DNA from 4 places in the Kutzneria sp. NPDC051319 genome. Region 1 is predicted to be linked to each of the others. Evidence: riboswitches for the same ligand, from Rfam matches in the RefSeq annotation. Region 1 holds a riboswitch; each other region holds the start of a gene.
What was found. Region 1 has a riboswitch for cobalamin ahead of cobM (precorrin-4 C(11)-methyltransferase). Riboswitches for the same ligand answer to the same signal wherever they lie in the genome.

Region 1 (3,919 bases):
TGCCGACGCAATGCACAACTTCGGCGGAACTCGCGATGTCGACGATGTCGACCATCGACGGGCGGTCGTAGACGACAACTTCGGCGGACTTGAGAAGTTCGGCCGCACGGCAGGTGAGCAGACCGGGATCACCGGGGCCGGCGCCCACGAGGTGCACGGTCACCCGGCACTCCGCCCAGCACTCTGTCCGGCCGCCGAACGGGGCGTCACCAGCCAGTCGCCGAACCGCCGCGTGCTCGACGAACCGATCAGCACGGTGGTGGTCATGCCGACTTTGTCGCAGTCGAGGTCGGCGAGCGTGGTGAGCTCGACGCGCTGCCCGTCGCGGGCGATGTCGGCGACCAACGCCACCGGGGTAGTAGGCGCGCGGCGTTCGAGCAGAACTTCGCGGGCGCGGTCGAGCTGCCACGGCCGCCCCTTGGAGCGGGGGTTGTAGAGCGCGATGGCCAGGTCCGCCTCGGCGACGGCCCGTAGCCGGCGCTCCACTTCCTCCCAAGGAGTCAGCAGATCGGACAGCGTCAGGCAGGCGAAGTCGTGCGCGAGCGGGGCGCCGACCAGCGCCGAGGCCGCGAGCGCCGCGGTGACGCCGGGCAGCACGCGGACCTCAGGTCGTGCGGATTCCTCGATTTCGTACGCATTGCTCAACGCCAACGTCGCCATGCCGTACACACCGGCGTCGCCCGACGACACGAGCACCACCCGCCGGCCGCCGGCCGCGGCCTCGACGGCCTGCTCGGCGCGGAGCTTCTCCTCGGTCATCTGCCCGCGGACGACGAACTGGTCCGGGCGAAGGATGTCGTCGCAGGCGTCTATATAGGCGGAGTAGCCGTAGACGGCCTCGGCGTCGGCGATCGCCTCGGTCGCGGCCGGTGTGCGGTGTCGTGCGTCGCCGGGTCCGAGACCGACGATGGTGAGCACGCCGGTCATGGCAGCCTCCGCTTCTCCACCGGAATCGGCCGGCCCTCCGTGGTGCCTTCGGCCGACCGCCGCCGACAGCCATGCGAATAGGCCGGGTCGTACAACCTGGTGCGCTGGACCTCGCGGTCGGCGCGGAGTGCTTCGCCGACGAGCACCAGTGCGGCTGTCCGGATCCCGGACGCCCGCAGATCGGCGGCGAGTTCGCCGACGGTGGTGGTGACGATGCGCTCGTCCGGCCACGTCGCCTTCGCGACGACGACCGCCGGCGTGTCGGCGGAGTAGCCGTTCCCGTCGGCGAGCAGCTCGGCCTGCAACTGCTCGGGACGCTGCGCGGAGAGGTAGACGGCCATCGTCGTGCGGTGCGACGCGAACGAGGCGACCGTCTCGCCGTCGGGCATCGACGCGGCCGTCCGACCACCGGCCAGGCGTGTTAACACGATCGACTGCGAAACCATCGGTGAAGTCAGTTCACAACCAACGGCCGCCGCGGCGGCGCCGAGAGAGCCGACGCCCGGCACGATCTCGTACGGCCGACCGGTCCGCCGACACCAGTCGATCTGCTCGCCGATCGCCCCGTACACGGTCGGATCGCCGGAATGCAGCCGGACGATGGCCGCTTCGGGGTGGCTCGCGTAGACCTCGAGCACGTCCTCCAGCGTCATGCCGGCGGAGTCGTGCCGCTCGGCCGCCGGATTGGCGTGGTCCAGCACCTCGGCCGGCACCAGCGACGACGCCCACACCACGACGTCGGCCCTGGCCAGCCGGTCGGCGCCGCGGAAGGTCATCAGGTCGGCCGCGCCGGGGCCGGCGCCGACGAATGAGATCAGTCCGGGTGGGATCACCGCGGGAACCGCCCGAGGCGCAGCGCGATGCCAGCCATCACATCCTCCGTGCGACGCGTGTCAGTCGCGTGGCCGGTCTCCTGGCTCCCGGATCACCGCCGTCGCCGCGCCTTCCCAGGCGCACGCGCCCAGTGGCTGTTGCTCTGCGGGACGACTTCCCGGTCACAGTGGCGGGACCGCGCCGGATTCGCACCGGCTTCCCGTAACCACGCTCGCGGAGCAGGTTAACTGACGCGTGGGTGTGCCGACACCGCCGACTACGGTGTGAAACAGTCCAGCCGAGGGGAAGCCCAGTCGTGCCGCGAGTGCCTCATCCGATCGAGTCGGAGTCGTACGAAATTCTCCGCCGGCGCGTCGACACCGGGGGGATGGGGCCACTGTCGCGGGCGGTCGTCGAACGCCTCGTGCACACCACCGCCGACCCCACCTGGGCCGGTGACCTGCTGGTCGACGAACAGGCGCTGGCCGCTGGCCGGCAAGCGCTGGCCGACGGCGCACCGGTGGTCGCCGACGTCCGGATGGTGGCCGTCGGCATCACCAGCCGACCGGCGATGGTCGTCGCCGAGACGGCCGGCGGAGTTGAGGAGTTCGTACGAAAAGCTCCGGTTGGCGCGGTGTGGGCCATCGGGCAGGACGTGTCGATCGTCACCGAACTCGTCGCGCGTTGTCGGGCCGGCGAGATCCGGCCGGCATTGGTGATCGCGTTGCCGGCCGGGTTCGTCGGCGCAGTCGAGGCGAAGCGGGCGGTCCGCGAGCTCGGCGTGCCGGCGTTGACCAACCGCGGCGAACGCGGCGGCGCGGCGCTGGCGACCGCGGCCGTCAACGCGCTGCTTTACCTCTGACGCAGGCGTGCCAGGTGATCGGTTTGCCATTAACGTGACGAACGCTGACGTGGCAAGTTGCTGACGACGGGAGAGTGGCGCATGTCCATCGGCCAGGACGAGTTCGTGTCGGCGGCCAAGGACCTGATCGACCAGTTGGTGACCACGCAGCGTGAGGCCATCGCGGCCGCCGCCGCGTTGGTGGCCGACTGCGTGCTGGCCGACGGCGTGGTCCAGGCGTTCGGCACCGGTCACTCGCAGGGACTGGTGATGGAGATCGCCGGTCGGGCCGGCGGCCTGATCCCCACCAACAAACTGGCGCTGCGCGACATCGTCACCTACGGCGACGCCCCCGCCGACTCCCTCGGCCCGCACACCGAGCGCGAACCGGCGATCGCCCACCGCGTGTACGAACTCGCCTCGCCGCGCCCGACCGACCTGTTCGTCATCGCGTCCAACTCCGGCGGAAACGGCTCGATCGTCGAAATGGCCACGCTCGTCAAAGAGCGGGGTCACGGCCTGATCGCCTTCACGTCGCTGGCCCACGCCACCGCCGTCGAGTCGCGGCATCCGTCCGGCAAGCACCTGCACGAGCTGGCCGACGTCGTGATCGACAACTGCGGCCCGATGGGCGACACGCTCCTGCCGATGCCCGGCGGCGGCCAGGTGTGCGCGATCTCGTCGATCACCTCCGCCTTCGCCGCCCAGATGATGCTGGCCGACGCCTGCGCCCGCCTGATCGCCGCCGGCAAGACGCCGCCGGTCTACCTGTCGGCCAACGTCCCCGGCGGCGACGAGCACAACAAGTCCCTCGAAGAGCACTACTCCGGCCGCATCCGCCGCGACCCGTAGACCACCGACCCGCGAACGAACACCACCGGGCCGTTGGTCCGCTACTCCGGCGCCATCCGGGAGGCGGCGTAGAACTCGGCGAGTTTGGCGACGGTCGAGGTCACCTTGTCGCGGAGCTCGGCGGGGTCGAGAACCTCTAGTTCGGCGCCGAACCGGAGGAACTCGCCGTGGGCATGGCGGAGGGTTTCGATCGGGACCACGGCCTCGACCCAGCCTTCGGCATCGGGTGCGGAAAAGGTGGCAGTGACCAGGTCGGCGACCTGGCGGCCGATGAAATAGGGGAGGGCCCGCACGCCGTCGGGGGACAGCCGCACGCGGGCTCGCTGGCCGCGCATGCGGACCTCGAACTGGCCGGCCCAGTCGTGCCAGTAGGCGGCGAGGTCGAAGTCGGCCGGACGGGCGAAGCGCTCGTCGAGGGTCTGCACGGCGAGGACGTTGGAGACGCGGAAGGTCCGCAGGTCGGCGCCGGCCAAGGCGACGAGGTAC
Region 2 (3,919 bases), on a different contig from region 1:
CCCGCTCGAATTCATTTCCCGCAGCTCAGAACGGGAGAAGTTGGAGTTGGGCGTGTGCACGCCGTTCTCCGGGTCCCAGAACGTCATGGAACCGTCGGTCTTGTCCGTGTAGAAGTACTTGTCGGTGTAGCCGCTCGCGCCTTTCAGCCGGCTGGGGCTGATCGTCGTCGGCGAACCGGGGGAGCCGACCGGCTCCTGGAGGGACCACACCGACAAATTGAAGTTTCCACCCGGCGCGACCCCGGTGTTCAGGGCGGGAGCGGCCATGGCGGATTGGCCGGCGAACAGCGTGCCGGCCGCGGCGAGGGTCAGGGCGCTCGCCGTGAGCTTCTTGTTCAATTTTTACTCCTCGCAGGGACGTGTGGCGGCGTCAGGGAACCGAGGGATCAGGCAGGATCCCGGGGTTGTCGAGCCGCCCCGTCACAGCGAGAAACGCTGGCAGGGATTGTGTGCATGGGTTTTAATCTCCTCCGGTTTGGCGGCGGTGCCATACCGACTTCGAGAAGAGCAGGGGCCATCAGTTTGGGATACCCACGCTTGCCCCGTCAATACCTTTCGGGCAGGTGAATTGTTCAGGTCCGTGAACCGTTGAGCAGGGCCAACAGTTTTTCCACATCGTGGATGATCTGGTCGCGGGGGGTGCGTGCCCGGACCTGCACCCGGACTCCGACCCAGGCGTTGAAGGTCACGGCGGTGGCGGTTTCGACATCGATACGGTCGGTGACGGAACCGTCCCGCTGACCCTGGCGGATCATCCCCGCCAGCGTCTCGCGCGCCACCGCCGAGTGCTGCGCGAGTCGCTCGGCGACGGCGTCGTCCGAAGGCCCCAATTCGGTGGAGCTGTTCACGAACAGGCAGCCGCGGAAGTCGTCGGCCGGCGATTCGAGCAGGAGTGAGAACAGGGAGCGGATCGCCGAGAGGCCGTCGGCCGCGGCCTTCTCGCGGAACCCGTCCTCTGCCAGCGTGAGGTAGCGGTCGAGCGCGCGAAGGTAGAGCGAGTGCTTGTCCCCGAAGGTGTCGTACATGCTGCGCCGGCCGACCCCGGTGTGCTCGACCAGATCCTGCACCGAGGTCGCCTCGTAGCCGCGCCGCCAGAACAGGTCCATCGCGTCGGCGACGGCCGTGTCCGGATCGAATTCCTTGTGCCGAACCATGGGGACAAACCTCTCACACGGGCTAGACGGCCGCGCTCAGGCCGGCCTTGACGTTGCGGGTGAACTCGTCGAACAGCACCTCGGGCGTGCCCTTGGCCACGGCGTCCAGGGTGGTCGACGCGACCTCGGCCGGGTCCGACTTGCCCTCGGTCACGTGCGCGGCCATGTCGGTGTCCATGAAGCCGACGTGCAGGCCGGTCACGGTGATGCCCTTGGGCGCCAGCTCCTCGCGGACGACGTCGGTCATCGCCCACTCGGCCGCCTTGGCCACCGAGTACGCGCCGGACCACGCCGGGTGGGCGAACGACAGCACCGAGGCGACGTTGAGGATCGCGCCGCCGCCGTTGGCCTCGATGGCCGGCGCGAACGCGCGGATCGCCGCCAGCGGGCCGACGAAGTGCACCTCAAGCTGCTCGCGGACGGTGTCGAGGTCGGGCTCCAGCAGTCCGGGCGCGCTCCCGATGCCGGCGTTGTTGATCAGGAGGGTGGCGTCGGCGGCGACCTTGGCGGCGGCCTCGATGCTGGTGTGGTCGGTGACGTCGAGGCGCAGCGGGGTGACGCCCTCGATGTCGATGGTCTCGGGGCGGCGCGCGGTGGCGTACACCTTCGCGCCACGGGCGACGAGCTCTTCGGCGAACTTGCGGCCCAGGCCGCGGTTCGCACCGGTCACTACGGCAACAGTCTTGGTGAAGTCCATGTCGACGACGATAGTCTGTTGAGAACGAACGGTGCAATAAGAACCTCGGTGACCGCGGCCACACGACCTCCGGGAGCCCGCGCCGGCCGGGCTGAGACGTGGACCGGGTTCGGCCTACCTGACACGCCGACACAACATGTGGGTTCTTGCGACTGATCGTCGTCCATGTATTGTGCTCACCGAGCTGGTTCGGCCGTCCCGCCAGGGCGGTCGTCGTAAGAGGGAACCCGGTGCGAATCCGGGACTGCCCCGCAGCGGTGAACGGGAACGACCGCCGTCACGAAGCACTGGACGCAGGTGTCCGGGAAGCGACGGCCAGTAGGTGCCGACCAGGCATGCCCGTGAGTCCGAAGACCTGCCCGCTCGCCCGTTCCGCACCGTGGACGGGCTCGTGTCCAGGCCCCGAGGGAGGGCGTGGGGACTCCTCGCGGCCGCGTGCCGCCTGTGTCCTCGCGCCCAGGGCCCACAGCGTGCGAGGAGCAAGGCCGTGAAGCCAGCCGTGAAGACAGTCGTGCGGGTCGATGCCGACCCCCACCCGACGATGCGGGTGCGCAAACGCAGCGGCGCGTTCGAGACCGTCGACGTGAACAAGATCGTGAAAGCGGTGGGCCGCAACGCGGTCGGCCTGTCCGAGGTGGACCCGCTGCGGGTCGCGACCAAGACGATCAACGGCCTGTACGACGGCGCGACCACCGAGGAGCTGGACCGGCTGTCCATCCAGACGGCCGCGGAACTGGTCTCGGAGGAGCCGGAGTACTCCCGGCTGGCCGCGCAGCTGCTCGCCGCGTACATCGACAAGGAGGTCCGCGGCCAGGGCATCCACTCGTTCAGTCAGAGCATCGCGCTGGGCCACCGCGAGGGCCTGATCGGCGACGAGACGGCCAAGTTCGTGGCCACGCACGCCCGCAAGCTGGACGACGCGATCGACGCCGACAACGACCGCCGCTTCGAGTACTTCGGCCTGCGCACCGTGTACGACCGCTACCTGTTGCGCCACCCCAATTCCCGGGCGGTGCTGGAGCGCCCGCAGTACTGGCTGCTGCGCGTGGCCTGTGGCCTGTCGCACACCGCGGCCGAGGCGATCCGCTTCTACCGCCTGATGTCCTCGCTGGCGTACCTGCCGAGCTCGCCGACGCTGTTCAACTCGGGCACCCGGCACACCCAGATGTCCTCGTGCTACCTGCTGGACTCGCCCCGCGACGAGCTCGAGTCGATCTACGAGCGATACGCGCAGGTGGCGCAGCTGTCCAAGTTCGCCGGCGGCATCGGCGTGCAGTGGTCCCGGGTCCGCTCCCGCGGCGCCCTGATCCGCGGCACCAACGGCCACTCCAACGGCATCGTGCCGTGGCTGCGCACGCTGGACGCCTCGGTGGCGGCGGTCAACCAGGGCGGCCGGCGCAAGGGCGCGGCCTGCGTCTACCTGGAGACGTGGCACCCGGACATCGAGGAGTTCCTTGAGCTGCGCGACAACACGGGTGAGGACGCGCGCCGCACGCACAACCTGAACATCGCCAACTGGATCCCGGACGAGTTCATGCGCCGGGTCGAGGCCGACGCCGAGTGGTCGCTGTTCGACCCGGACGAGACGCCGGAGCTGCCGGACCTGTGGGGCGAGGACTTCGACCGCGCCTACCGGGCGGCCGAGGAGGCCGGCCGGGCCGTGCGCAAGGTCAAGGCCCGCGACCTGTACGCGAAGATGATGCGTACGCTGGCCCAGACCGGCAACGGCTGGATGACCTTCAAGGACACCGCCAACCGCACCTGCAACCAGACCGCCGAGGCCGGCAACGTGGTGCACCTCTCCAATCTCTGCACGGAGATCCTGGAGATCACCAGCGACGCCGAGACCGCCGTGTGCAACCTGGGCTCGGTCAACCTGGGCGCGCACGTGGCCGGCGACGCCCTGGACTGGACCAAGCTGCGGGAGACCGTCCGCACCGGGGTCACGTTCCTGGACCGCGTGATCGACATCAACTACTACCCGACCGAGCCGGCGGGCCGGTCCAACCCGCGCTGGCGGCCGGTCGGCCTGGGCGTGATGGGCCTTCAGGACGTGTTCTTCAAGCTG
Region 3 (3,919 bases), on a different contig from region 1:
GTGTCTGCGCTGGTCGGACGCTTGGACCTCGCAGTTCGCCCGGCCGGCCCCGTCGGTGTAAGTTTCAGAGACCATGATCAGCAGTGGTCTGGCTCACCGGTGTGGACCATGGCGCGTGGGAGCCGTTTTCGGTCGGGTCGGCGAGTTGGTGGCGGTTCGCGCGCGCCGTGGTCACCGTGGCTCCGCCCACCGCTGATTCACGCCCGCCCGCCGCCAGTACGCCGCGCTCACGCCGACCGAGATCAGCGTGCCAGCAGGATCACCGGCGCGGTCAGCGCGGCCGGCACGATCAGCCGCTACCTGAGCGCACGCGTCGGATCGGTCGGCTCGGGCGCGGTGTCCACGGGCGCGGGCAGCGCGGCGGTGTAGCCGGCGGACTCGACGACCGCCACCAGGTACTCGGGCGCGATGGTGGCCGGGCGCGTCGCGGAGGTCATCGCAACTCCTTCGAGAAGTGCGTCAGCCGACCAGCTGGTAGCCGGCCTCTTCGACGGCGGCGCGGATGTCGGCCGCCGGCACGTCGCCGTCGCTGGTCACGGTGAGCCGGCCGGTGGCCAGGTCGACGTCCACCTGCTGCACGCCCGTCACCTCGCTGACCTCCTCGGTCACCGAGCTGACGCAGTGCCCGCAGGTCATGCCCTGGACGGTGTAGGTGTTCTCGGCGATCAGTCGTTCTCTCCTCGAAAAGTGTTGTCAGGACCGGACCAGGCGGGCGATCGCGTCGCCCGCCTCCTTGATCTTCTCGTCGGCGCTCGTACCGCCTTCGGCGATGGCGTCGGTGACGCAGTGTCGGAGGTGCTCGTCGAGCAGCGACAGGGACACCGCCTGCAACGCCCTGGTCGCGGCGGAGATCTGCGTCAGGATGTCGATGCAGTACTTGTCCTCGTCGATCATGCGCTGAAGCCCGCGGACCTGTCCCTCGATCCGGCGCAGGCGACGCAGGTGCGCCTCTTTGCTGTGGGCGTAGCCGTGCATCGTCGTCCTCCTGGGGATCGGCGCCCCGCGGCGCGGCCGGCTGCTGGTGGCCGAGGGAACCGCGGGCCAAGCCCTTTATACCCGTAGGGGGTAGGCGTACGTCGACAGGGGCGGCGAACGTCCCGTACGGGAATTCGCGCCGGCGGTGTGAATGGTTCAACGTCAGCCGCTGAATCCTTTTCCGCCGCGCGACTGCCGTCGTGAACTACGGTGTGTCCGTCGACGGTTCGGCCGCCCCGATGTGGGACGGTCGAGGCAAGAGGGAACCCGGTGTGAATCCGGGACTGCCCCGCAGCGGTGAGTGGGAACGACCGCCGTCATCGAGCACTGGGCGCGCACGGCGCCTGGGAAGCGACGGCCAGTAGGACCGAGCGATCGGGTGCCCACGAGTCCGAAGACCTGCCGCCGGCGCGCGTGCCACCCGGCACGCGCGGGTTCCTGGGCCTCTCGGGCGGGCCACGGACGGTCACGGCCGTGGTCTGCCTGGTGGTGTGGGGACCCTTCCGCACGCTCGCGAGGAGTCTGGCGTGACCGAACCGGCGTCACCTGTCCCGTTCCGCAACGCTGTGCTGGGGCACAGACACGACTGGCTGCGCATCGCCGGCGTGCTCGGCGTGATCGCGGTGCTCCATCTGGTCGCCTGGGGAATGCTGTTGCTGGCCGTGGTTCCCGGCCACTACTCGATGGGGACCCAGGTTTTCGGTGTCGGCCTCGGCGTCACCGCGTACACCCTGGGCCTGCGGCACGCGTTCGACGGCGACCACATCGCCGCCATCGACAACACCACCCGGAAGCTGATGTCCGACGGCAAACGTCCGGTGTCGGTCGGGTTCTGGTTCGCGCTGGGCCACTCGACGGTGGTGCTGGTGTTGGCGGTGCTGATCGCCGCCGGCGCACAGGTGGTGGGAGCGCTGACCACTGAGGACTCCGGCGCCCACCAGACCCTGGGCCTGATCGGCACCAGCGTGTCGGGGCTGTTCCTCTACCTGATCGGCATCCTCAACCTGCTCGCGCTGGTCGGCATCGTCCGGGTGTGGCGGTCGATGCGTGCCGGTGCGTTCGACGAGGACGAGTTGGAGGCCAGGCTGAACGAGCGCGGCTTCTTCAACCGCTTCCTGGGCGGCATGACCCGGTCGATCAGCCGTCCCGGCCAGATGTACCCGGTGGGCCTGCTGTTCGGCATCGGGTTCGACACCGCGACCGAGGTGACGCTGCTGGTGCTGGCCGGCACCGGCGCGGCCAGCGGTCTGCCGTGGTACGCGATCGTGGTGCTGCCGCTGCTGTTCGCGGCGGGCATGTCCCTTTTGGACACGGTGGACGGCACGTTCATGAACTTCGCCTACCAGTGGGCGTTCGCCAACCCGGTTCGGAAGGTCTACTACAACATCGTGATCACCGGCCTGTCCGTGGCCGTGGCTCTGCTGATCGGCAGCATCGAACTGGTCGGCCTGCTGCAGGACAAGCTGGGCCTGACCGACCCGTTCAGCGGCTGGATCGCCGATCTCGACCTGAACAACGTCGGCTTCCTCATCGTCGGGCTGTTCGTGGTGGTCTGGGCGGTGGCGATCGCCTACTGGCGTCTGGCCGGCGTGGAACGGCGCTGGCGGGTGCGGGACTGACCGTCAGAGGGACGGCTGCCAGCCCCCAAGGGCGAGCGGCCCCGGCTTGGCCGGGGCCGCTCTCACGGCAGAGGGGCTTTGTCGGAGCATCCACTGCCGAGTCTGTGTGCCGTGGTGGGGCTGTCGGTTCAGGTCGTCGGCAGCGTGCTGCCGCCGGCGCGGGCGATGTCGAACCGCCGCGTCACGTCCGACCAGTTGACCAGCGACCACAGCTTCTGCACGTAGTCCGGGCGCACGTTGCGGTACTGCAGGTAGTAGGCGTGTTCCCAGGCGTCGAACACCAGCAGCGGGCGGGTGTTCATGCCGACGTTGCCGTGGTGGTCGTAGACCTGCTCGACGACCAGACGCTCACCCAGCGGCTCCCAGGCCAGCACGCCCCAGCCGGAGCCCTGCACGAGGGTCGTGGCCGAGGACAGCTGGGCGGCGAAGGCGTCGAACGAGCCGAAGTGCTCGTCGATCGCCGCGGCCAGCTCGCCGTCGGGCTTGTCGCCGCCGTCGGGGGAGAGGTTCTCCCAGAACACGGTGTGCAGCACGTGGCCGGACAGGTTGAACGCGTAGGTCTTCTCCAGGCCGACCAGGCCGCCGAACTCGCGCTTGTCGCGGGCCTCGGCGATGCGCTCCAGGGTGTCGTTGGCGCCCTTGACGTAGGCGGCGTGGTGCTTGCTGTGGTGCAGCTCCAGGATCTCGCCGGTGATCGCCGGTGCCAGCGCGCCGTAGTCGTACGGCAGGTCCGGCAGTGCGTACTGGCCCATCGTGGCCTCCCAAGCTCCCTCGGATCTTGTTGCACATTGATCCTAGTTGCAACCTACTGGCTATAGCATGTCGGGTCCATCGCCGGATCGAGTCGGGCAGCTGAGCAGGGACGGCTAGGCTGCGCCGGTGCCCGCAGCCCCGCACGCTGCCGATCGAGCACTGCGCGTGCTCCGGGGCTGCCTGCTGACCGGCACGTCGGCTGCCTTGACCGTCACGGTGCACAGCGCCGCCGGCGGTGGTGTGCCCGACCTGGGGCTGTTCCTGGTGCCGACCGTGCTGCTCGCCGGAGCGGGCACCGCGGTCGCTGAGCGGATACGCCTTCGCGGCGTGATGATCATGGTGCTCGGCGGCATGCAACTCGATGTGCACCTGCTGCTGTCGATGAACGCGGCCAGCCACGAGTTGCTCTTTGCCGGCCACGCCGTGGCGGGACCACTGCCCATGGTGTTGGGGCATGCCCTGGCGACGCTGCTGCTCGGGGTGATGCTCAGCCGCCTCGACACCGTGCTGATGGCCATCGTCGCCGCGGTGTCCACCGCACTGCCGGCCCGACCGTTCGTGCTCCCCGGCGT
Region 4 (3,919 bases), on a different contig from region 1:
GGCGGGTGGTGAGCCGCTGAAGGCGATCGGACAAGGGCTTGGCCAACACTGCCAGCACGATTGCGGCGCCGGCGATGAGGCCGGTCCACCACTTGTCCTTGATCCCGGTGGCCGAAAGACCGGCGGGAACGGTGATCATCGCGGTCAGGGTGAGTAAAGCGAACCAAGTCCAAGCAGCGTCGCAACCGGGAGTCACCCGAACGTATGCGGATCGTCCAGGGGAAGGCCGGTCTCCCGGAGGGTCCAACGGCCGGGAGCGCCGGTGAGCTGGGTGACGGTCGACGGGGAGACGTCTACGCGCCAGAAGGCCGAAGGCGGCGCCCCTAGCGCTGCTAGGACTGCGGCCCGGACCACGGCGGGCGAGGTGACCACGCCAAGGCGGCCGACGTCGCTTGCGCGGTCCAGCCAGGCGGCGACGCGCTTGAGGACGGAGCTGACGGGCTCGCCGCCATGGGGGGCGGCCTCGGGATCGGTCATCCACGCCATCAGGTCGCCTTGGTCGATCTCGGCCAACGACCGGCCGCGCCACGAGCCGTGATCGAGATCGGCCAGGGAGTCGTCGACAGCGGCGTCCCAACCGAGGGCCTCGGCGGTCTGCGCGCAGCGCAGCTCGGGTCCCCGGGCGAGACGGTCCAACCGGGCCGGGCCGGCCACCGCCGACGGCCGTCGCGACAACGGCTCGTCGGCGGGAAAACGGGCCTGCCGCACCGCCTCGGTGGCGGCGTGGCAGACCAGGAAGATCCGGTTCAGGACGCCGCCACCCGCTCGGCCCTGGGCGCCAACAACCGCTCGGCCAGCGGCGCGAACAGCAGGCCGATGGCGGCCCACATGATCGCCTGCGCGGCGACCGAGTAGAAGCGGAAGTCCCACAGCACGTCGGCCGGGAAGCCCGGATAGACGATCTGGCCGGCCGGATTGCGCAGCGGCAGCGGAGTCTCGGTCGCCTGCGGGCCGTAGTCACGGACGTTGGCCGCGAGCTCGCCCAGCGACGGCAACAGCGCCATCGCCACGCCTGTCACCACTACGAAAGCTAGCGCCGCTAGCAGCGTGGCGTTCCAGTTGCCGAAGCGCTTGGCCAACCGCTTGCCCAGCACCGCGGCGCCGACCAGGAACGCCACCGAGCAGACCATCATCACCACGTACAGCGCGCCGCGGACGCCGATGGTCGCCCCGTGGCCTATCGACGGCGGGTTGGCCGGGTACTTCACGAACGGCACCAGGTAGATGCCGAGGAAGCCGCCGCCGGCCACCAGCACCGACAGCGTGCGGGGCCGCAGGTTGCCGACCCGGCCGAGGCAGACCGCGTACGCCACGGCGAACAGCGCGCCCATGGCCACGCCGAACAGCACGATGCCGACGCCGATGCCGACATTGGCCTGGATCGCCCGGGTGAAGATCTCCGGACCCTCGTCGCCCGCGGGCAGGCCGGCCGCCTTGTTCAGCAGCTCCTGGGCCTCGTCGCGGCCGCTCTCGTAGTCGATCGCGGCCTGGATCTGCGGCTCGGCGAAGATCCGGGCGAAGACGAACGCCAGCAGCCCGGCCAGGGCGCCGACCAGCACGCCCCGCAGGATGATTCGCTTTTCCATGTTCGGTTGTCCTGCCCGAGAGTTGGTCAGTGGCAGGGGAAACCGAGGAAGTGACGCGCGTCGTGCACGAACTCGTGGATGTACATGTTGTCGCCGAAGACCGAGGTGGCGCCCTGGTCGATGCCGATGAAGTAGTACATCGCCAGCGCCAGCAGGACGGTGCCGCCCAGCCACAGCATCGCCTTGGGCAGCGGCAGGACAACCGGCGTCGGAACGGCGGTGGTCACGGGAATGGTGCTCACGGAGCCTCCTTCGGGGATCGTGCGTCCCGTTCGTTGGGCAGGTGATGGCGTGGTGTCTGGCTCGCCCGGATCCGAGAACCCGGGCTCACAGTGGCGCGACCGCGCCGGATTTCCACCGGCTTACGCACTCCATCACTCAGCGTGGCACACTACGGACCCCGATCAACGCACGTCAATCCGCCGAGCAGGGCGTATGAGCTCAGCGTGAGGCAGCCGACACGACGTTGCGCAACAGCAGCGCGGTCGTCACCGGGCCGACACCTCCCGGCACCGGCGTGATCGCCTCCGCGATCGGCTCCACCGCGTCGGTGTCCACGTCGCCGACGAGGCCGCCGTCCGTGGTCGGATTGGTGCCGACGTCGATCACCACCGCGCCGGGGCGGATGTGCGCGGCGCCGAGCACGTGCGCGCTGCCGACGCAGGCCACCACGATGTCGGCCCGGCTCGTCTGCACCGCCAGGTCCTTGGTGCGGGAGTGGCACACCGTCACGGTCGCGTTCTCCGCGAGCAGCAGCAGCGCCGCCGGCTTGCCGACCACGGTGCTGCGGCCCACCACCACGACGTCCGCGCCGGCCATCGTCGTGCCGTGCGCGCGCAGCAGCTCCACCACGGCCTGCGCCGTCGCCGGCGCGAACGCCGGCAGGCCCGCCGCCAGCCGCCCGAGGCTGGTGGGGTTGGCGCCGTCCACGTCCTTGGCCGGGTCGATGTGCAGGGCGATCTCGTCCCGCGTGAGGCCCGGCGGCAACGGCGTCTGGCAGATCACGCCGTGCACCGTCGGGTCCGCCGACAGCTCGTCCAGGCACGGGCCCAGCAGCTCACGCTCGTCCACCACGCGCACCGCCACGCCGACCTTGTCCGCCGTGCGCACGATCGAGCGGACGTACCAGGCCGTGGCCTCGTCGTCGGTGGGGACGACGATCGCCAGCGTCGGGGTGATGCCGCCGTCGCGCAGCCGGGCCGCGTCCGCGGTGACCTGCGTGCGGATGGCAGCGGCCACCGCGCGGCCGTCGATGAGGGTCATGCCAGCTCCTCGATGAACTTCTCGGCCGCGGCGACCTCTTCGCCGATACGGGCCAGTTCCGTTTCCAGTCGGGCTCGGGTGGCTACGTCGGTCATCGACGCCCGGTTCACCGCCACGTTCACCGCCGCCGCCTGCATGGCCGCCCGCGCCGACACCGCGGCCACCGCCACGTCGGACAGCACGTTGACGTTGGCGCCCGGTCGGATCCGCCGGGCCAGCTCCAGGATCTCGGCCGCCAGCGCCGCCGTCCGCAGCGGCACGTCCGCCGCCCGCACCAGCGACTCCTGGATCGCCGCGCTCCGGGCCGCCTTCTCGTCGTCGGTGGCCTTCGGCAGCCGGTACGCGTCCGTCACCCCCGTGAAGGCCTCGGCGTCCGCGTCGGCCAGTTCCACCGCCGTATGCCGGTGTTCGGTCGCCCGTGCCAGCGCTTCCCGCATCGTCGGCTCGTGTTCCGCGTACTTCGGCCGGCCCACGGTCAGCTCGCACACCATCGACACCAATGCCGCCGCCATGGCCGCGTGCATCGCCGCCACCGCCCCGCCGCCCGGCGCCGGCGCACCGGACGCCAGGTCGTCGAGCCAGGACCCGATCTTCTGCTCCCGCATGGGATCAAGCCTAGAACCGCCGCGCGTCCCCGAAAGCGGCACGAAGAACGGTTTTGTGTGCGACTGACGCCGCGAAGGCGGACTTGGTGGCGAACAAACAGCGCCCGAGACATAAAGAAGCGCCGCAGCCCTGGGGGTCGACTGCGGCGCTCCGCCGTGAGTTTCCAACTGCTGAGGTCGGGGGGATCACGGGCCCACGCCAAGGATAGCGTGTTTCCCGGGGCAGGGAAGCCCTCGGTCCCCACTTTCTGCAATTTGCTGTCGGCGTAGGCTTGCACACGATGCGTATCACTGCCTTCCGGGCCCTGATGGCCGAGGAGTTCGGGCGGGTCCGATCCGAGATGATCGCCCGCGACCACGTGTTTTCCGAGCTGGACGGGTTGACCGTGGACCAGGCGCTGGAGGCCGGCGTGCCGGCCAGGACGATCTGGCGGGCGGTGTGCGAGGCGTTCGACGTGCCGGTCG

Region 2: another riboswitch for cobalamin. It lies ahead of AB0M73_RS19255 (ribonucleoside-diphosphate reductase subunit alpha); the one in region 1 lies ahead of cobM (precorrin-4 C(11)-methyltransferase).
Region 3: another riboswitch for cobalamin. It lies ahead of AB0M73_RS35855 (HoxN/HupN/NixA family nickel/cobalt transporter); the one in region 1 lies ahead of cobM (precorrin-4 C(11)-methyltransferase).
Region 4: another riboswitch for cobalamin. It lies ahead of AB0M73_RS17860 (CbtB-domain containing protein); the one in region 1 lies ahead of cobM (precorrin-4 C(11)-methyltransferase).

The regions. Positions count from the first base shown of each region.
Region 1 covers NZ_JBFBAM010000012.1:174,831-178,749, forward strand. Annotated here, with positions in the region: gene cobA (uroporphyrinogen-III C-methyltransferase) at 1-163, opposite strand, end outside; gene cobJ (precorrin-3B C(17)-methyltransferase) at 160-927, opposite strand; gene cobM (precorrin-4 C(11)-methyltransferase) at 924-1,760, opposite strand; cobalamin riboswitch at 1,813-1,986, opposite strand; gene AB0M73_RS15395 (precorrin-8X methylmutase) at 2,066-2,602, shown strand; gene AB0M73_RS15400 (SIS domain-containing protein) at 2,684-3,433, shown strand; gene AB0M73_RS15405 (YafY family protein) at 3,475-3,919, opposite strand, start outside.
Region 2 covers NZ_JBFBAM010000016.1:184,210-188,128, forward strand. Annotated here, with positions in the region: gene AB0M73_RS19240 (polysaccharide lyase family 7 protein) at 1-339, opposite strand, end outside; gene AB0M73_RS19245 (TetR/AcrR family transcriptional regulator) at 573-1,154, opposite strand; gene AB0M73_RS19250 (SDR family oxidoreductase) at 1,177-1,851, opposite strand; cobalamin riboswitch at 2,020-2,229, shown strand; gene AB0M73_RS19255 (ribonucleoside-diphosphate reductase subunit alpha) at 2,339-3,919, shown strand, end outside.
Region 3 covers NZ_JBFBAM010000054.1:27,556-31,474, reverse strand. Annotated here, with positions in the region: gene AB0M73_RS35870 (hypothetical protein) at 297-437, opposite strand; gene AB0M73_RS35865 (heavy metal-associated domain-containing protein) at 460-666, opposite strand; gene AB0M73_RS35860 (metal-sensitive transcriptional regulator) at 694-975, opposite strand; cobalamin riboswitch at 1,182-1,397, shown strand; gene AB0M73_RS35855 (HoxN/HupN/NixA family nickel/cobalt transporter) at 1,623-2,594, shown strand; gene AB0M73_RS35850 (superoxide dismutase) at 2,723-3,346, opposite strand; gene AB0M73_RS35845 (hypothetical protein) at 3,474-3,919, shown strand, end outside.
Region 4 covers NZ_JBFBAM010000015.1:90,797-94,715, forward strand. Annotated here, with positions in the region: gene AB0M73_RS17845 (tetratricopeptide repeat protein) at 1-92, opposite strand, end outside; gene AB0M73_RS17850 (histidine phosphatase family protein) at 193-828, opposite strand; gene AB0M73_RS17855 (CbtA family protein) at 747-1,586, opposite strand; gene AB0M73_RS17860 (CbtB-domain containing protein) at 1,613-1,828, opposite strand; cobalamin riboswitch at 1,861-1,993, opposite strand; gene AB0M73_RS17865 (bifunctional 5,10-methylenetetrahydrofolate dehydrogenase/5,10-methenyltetrahydrofolate cyclohydrolase) at 2,028-2,849, opposite strand; gene AB0M73_RS17870 (cyclodeaminase/cyclohydrolase family protein) at 2,846-3,454, opposite strand; gene AB0M73_RS17875 (DUF3046 domain-containing protein) at 3,736-3,919, shown strand, end outside.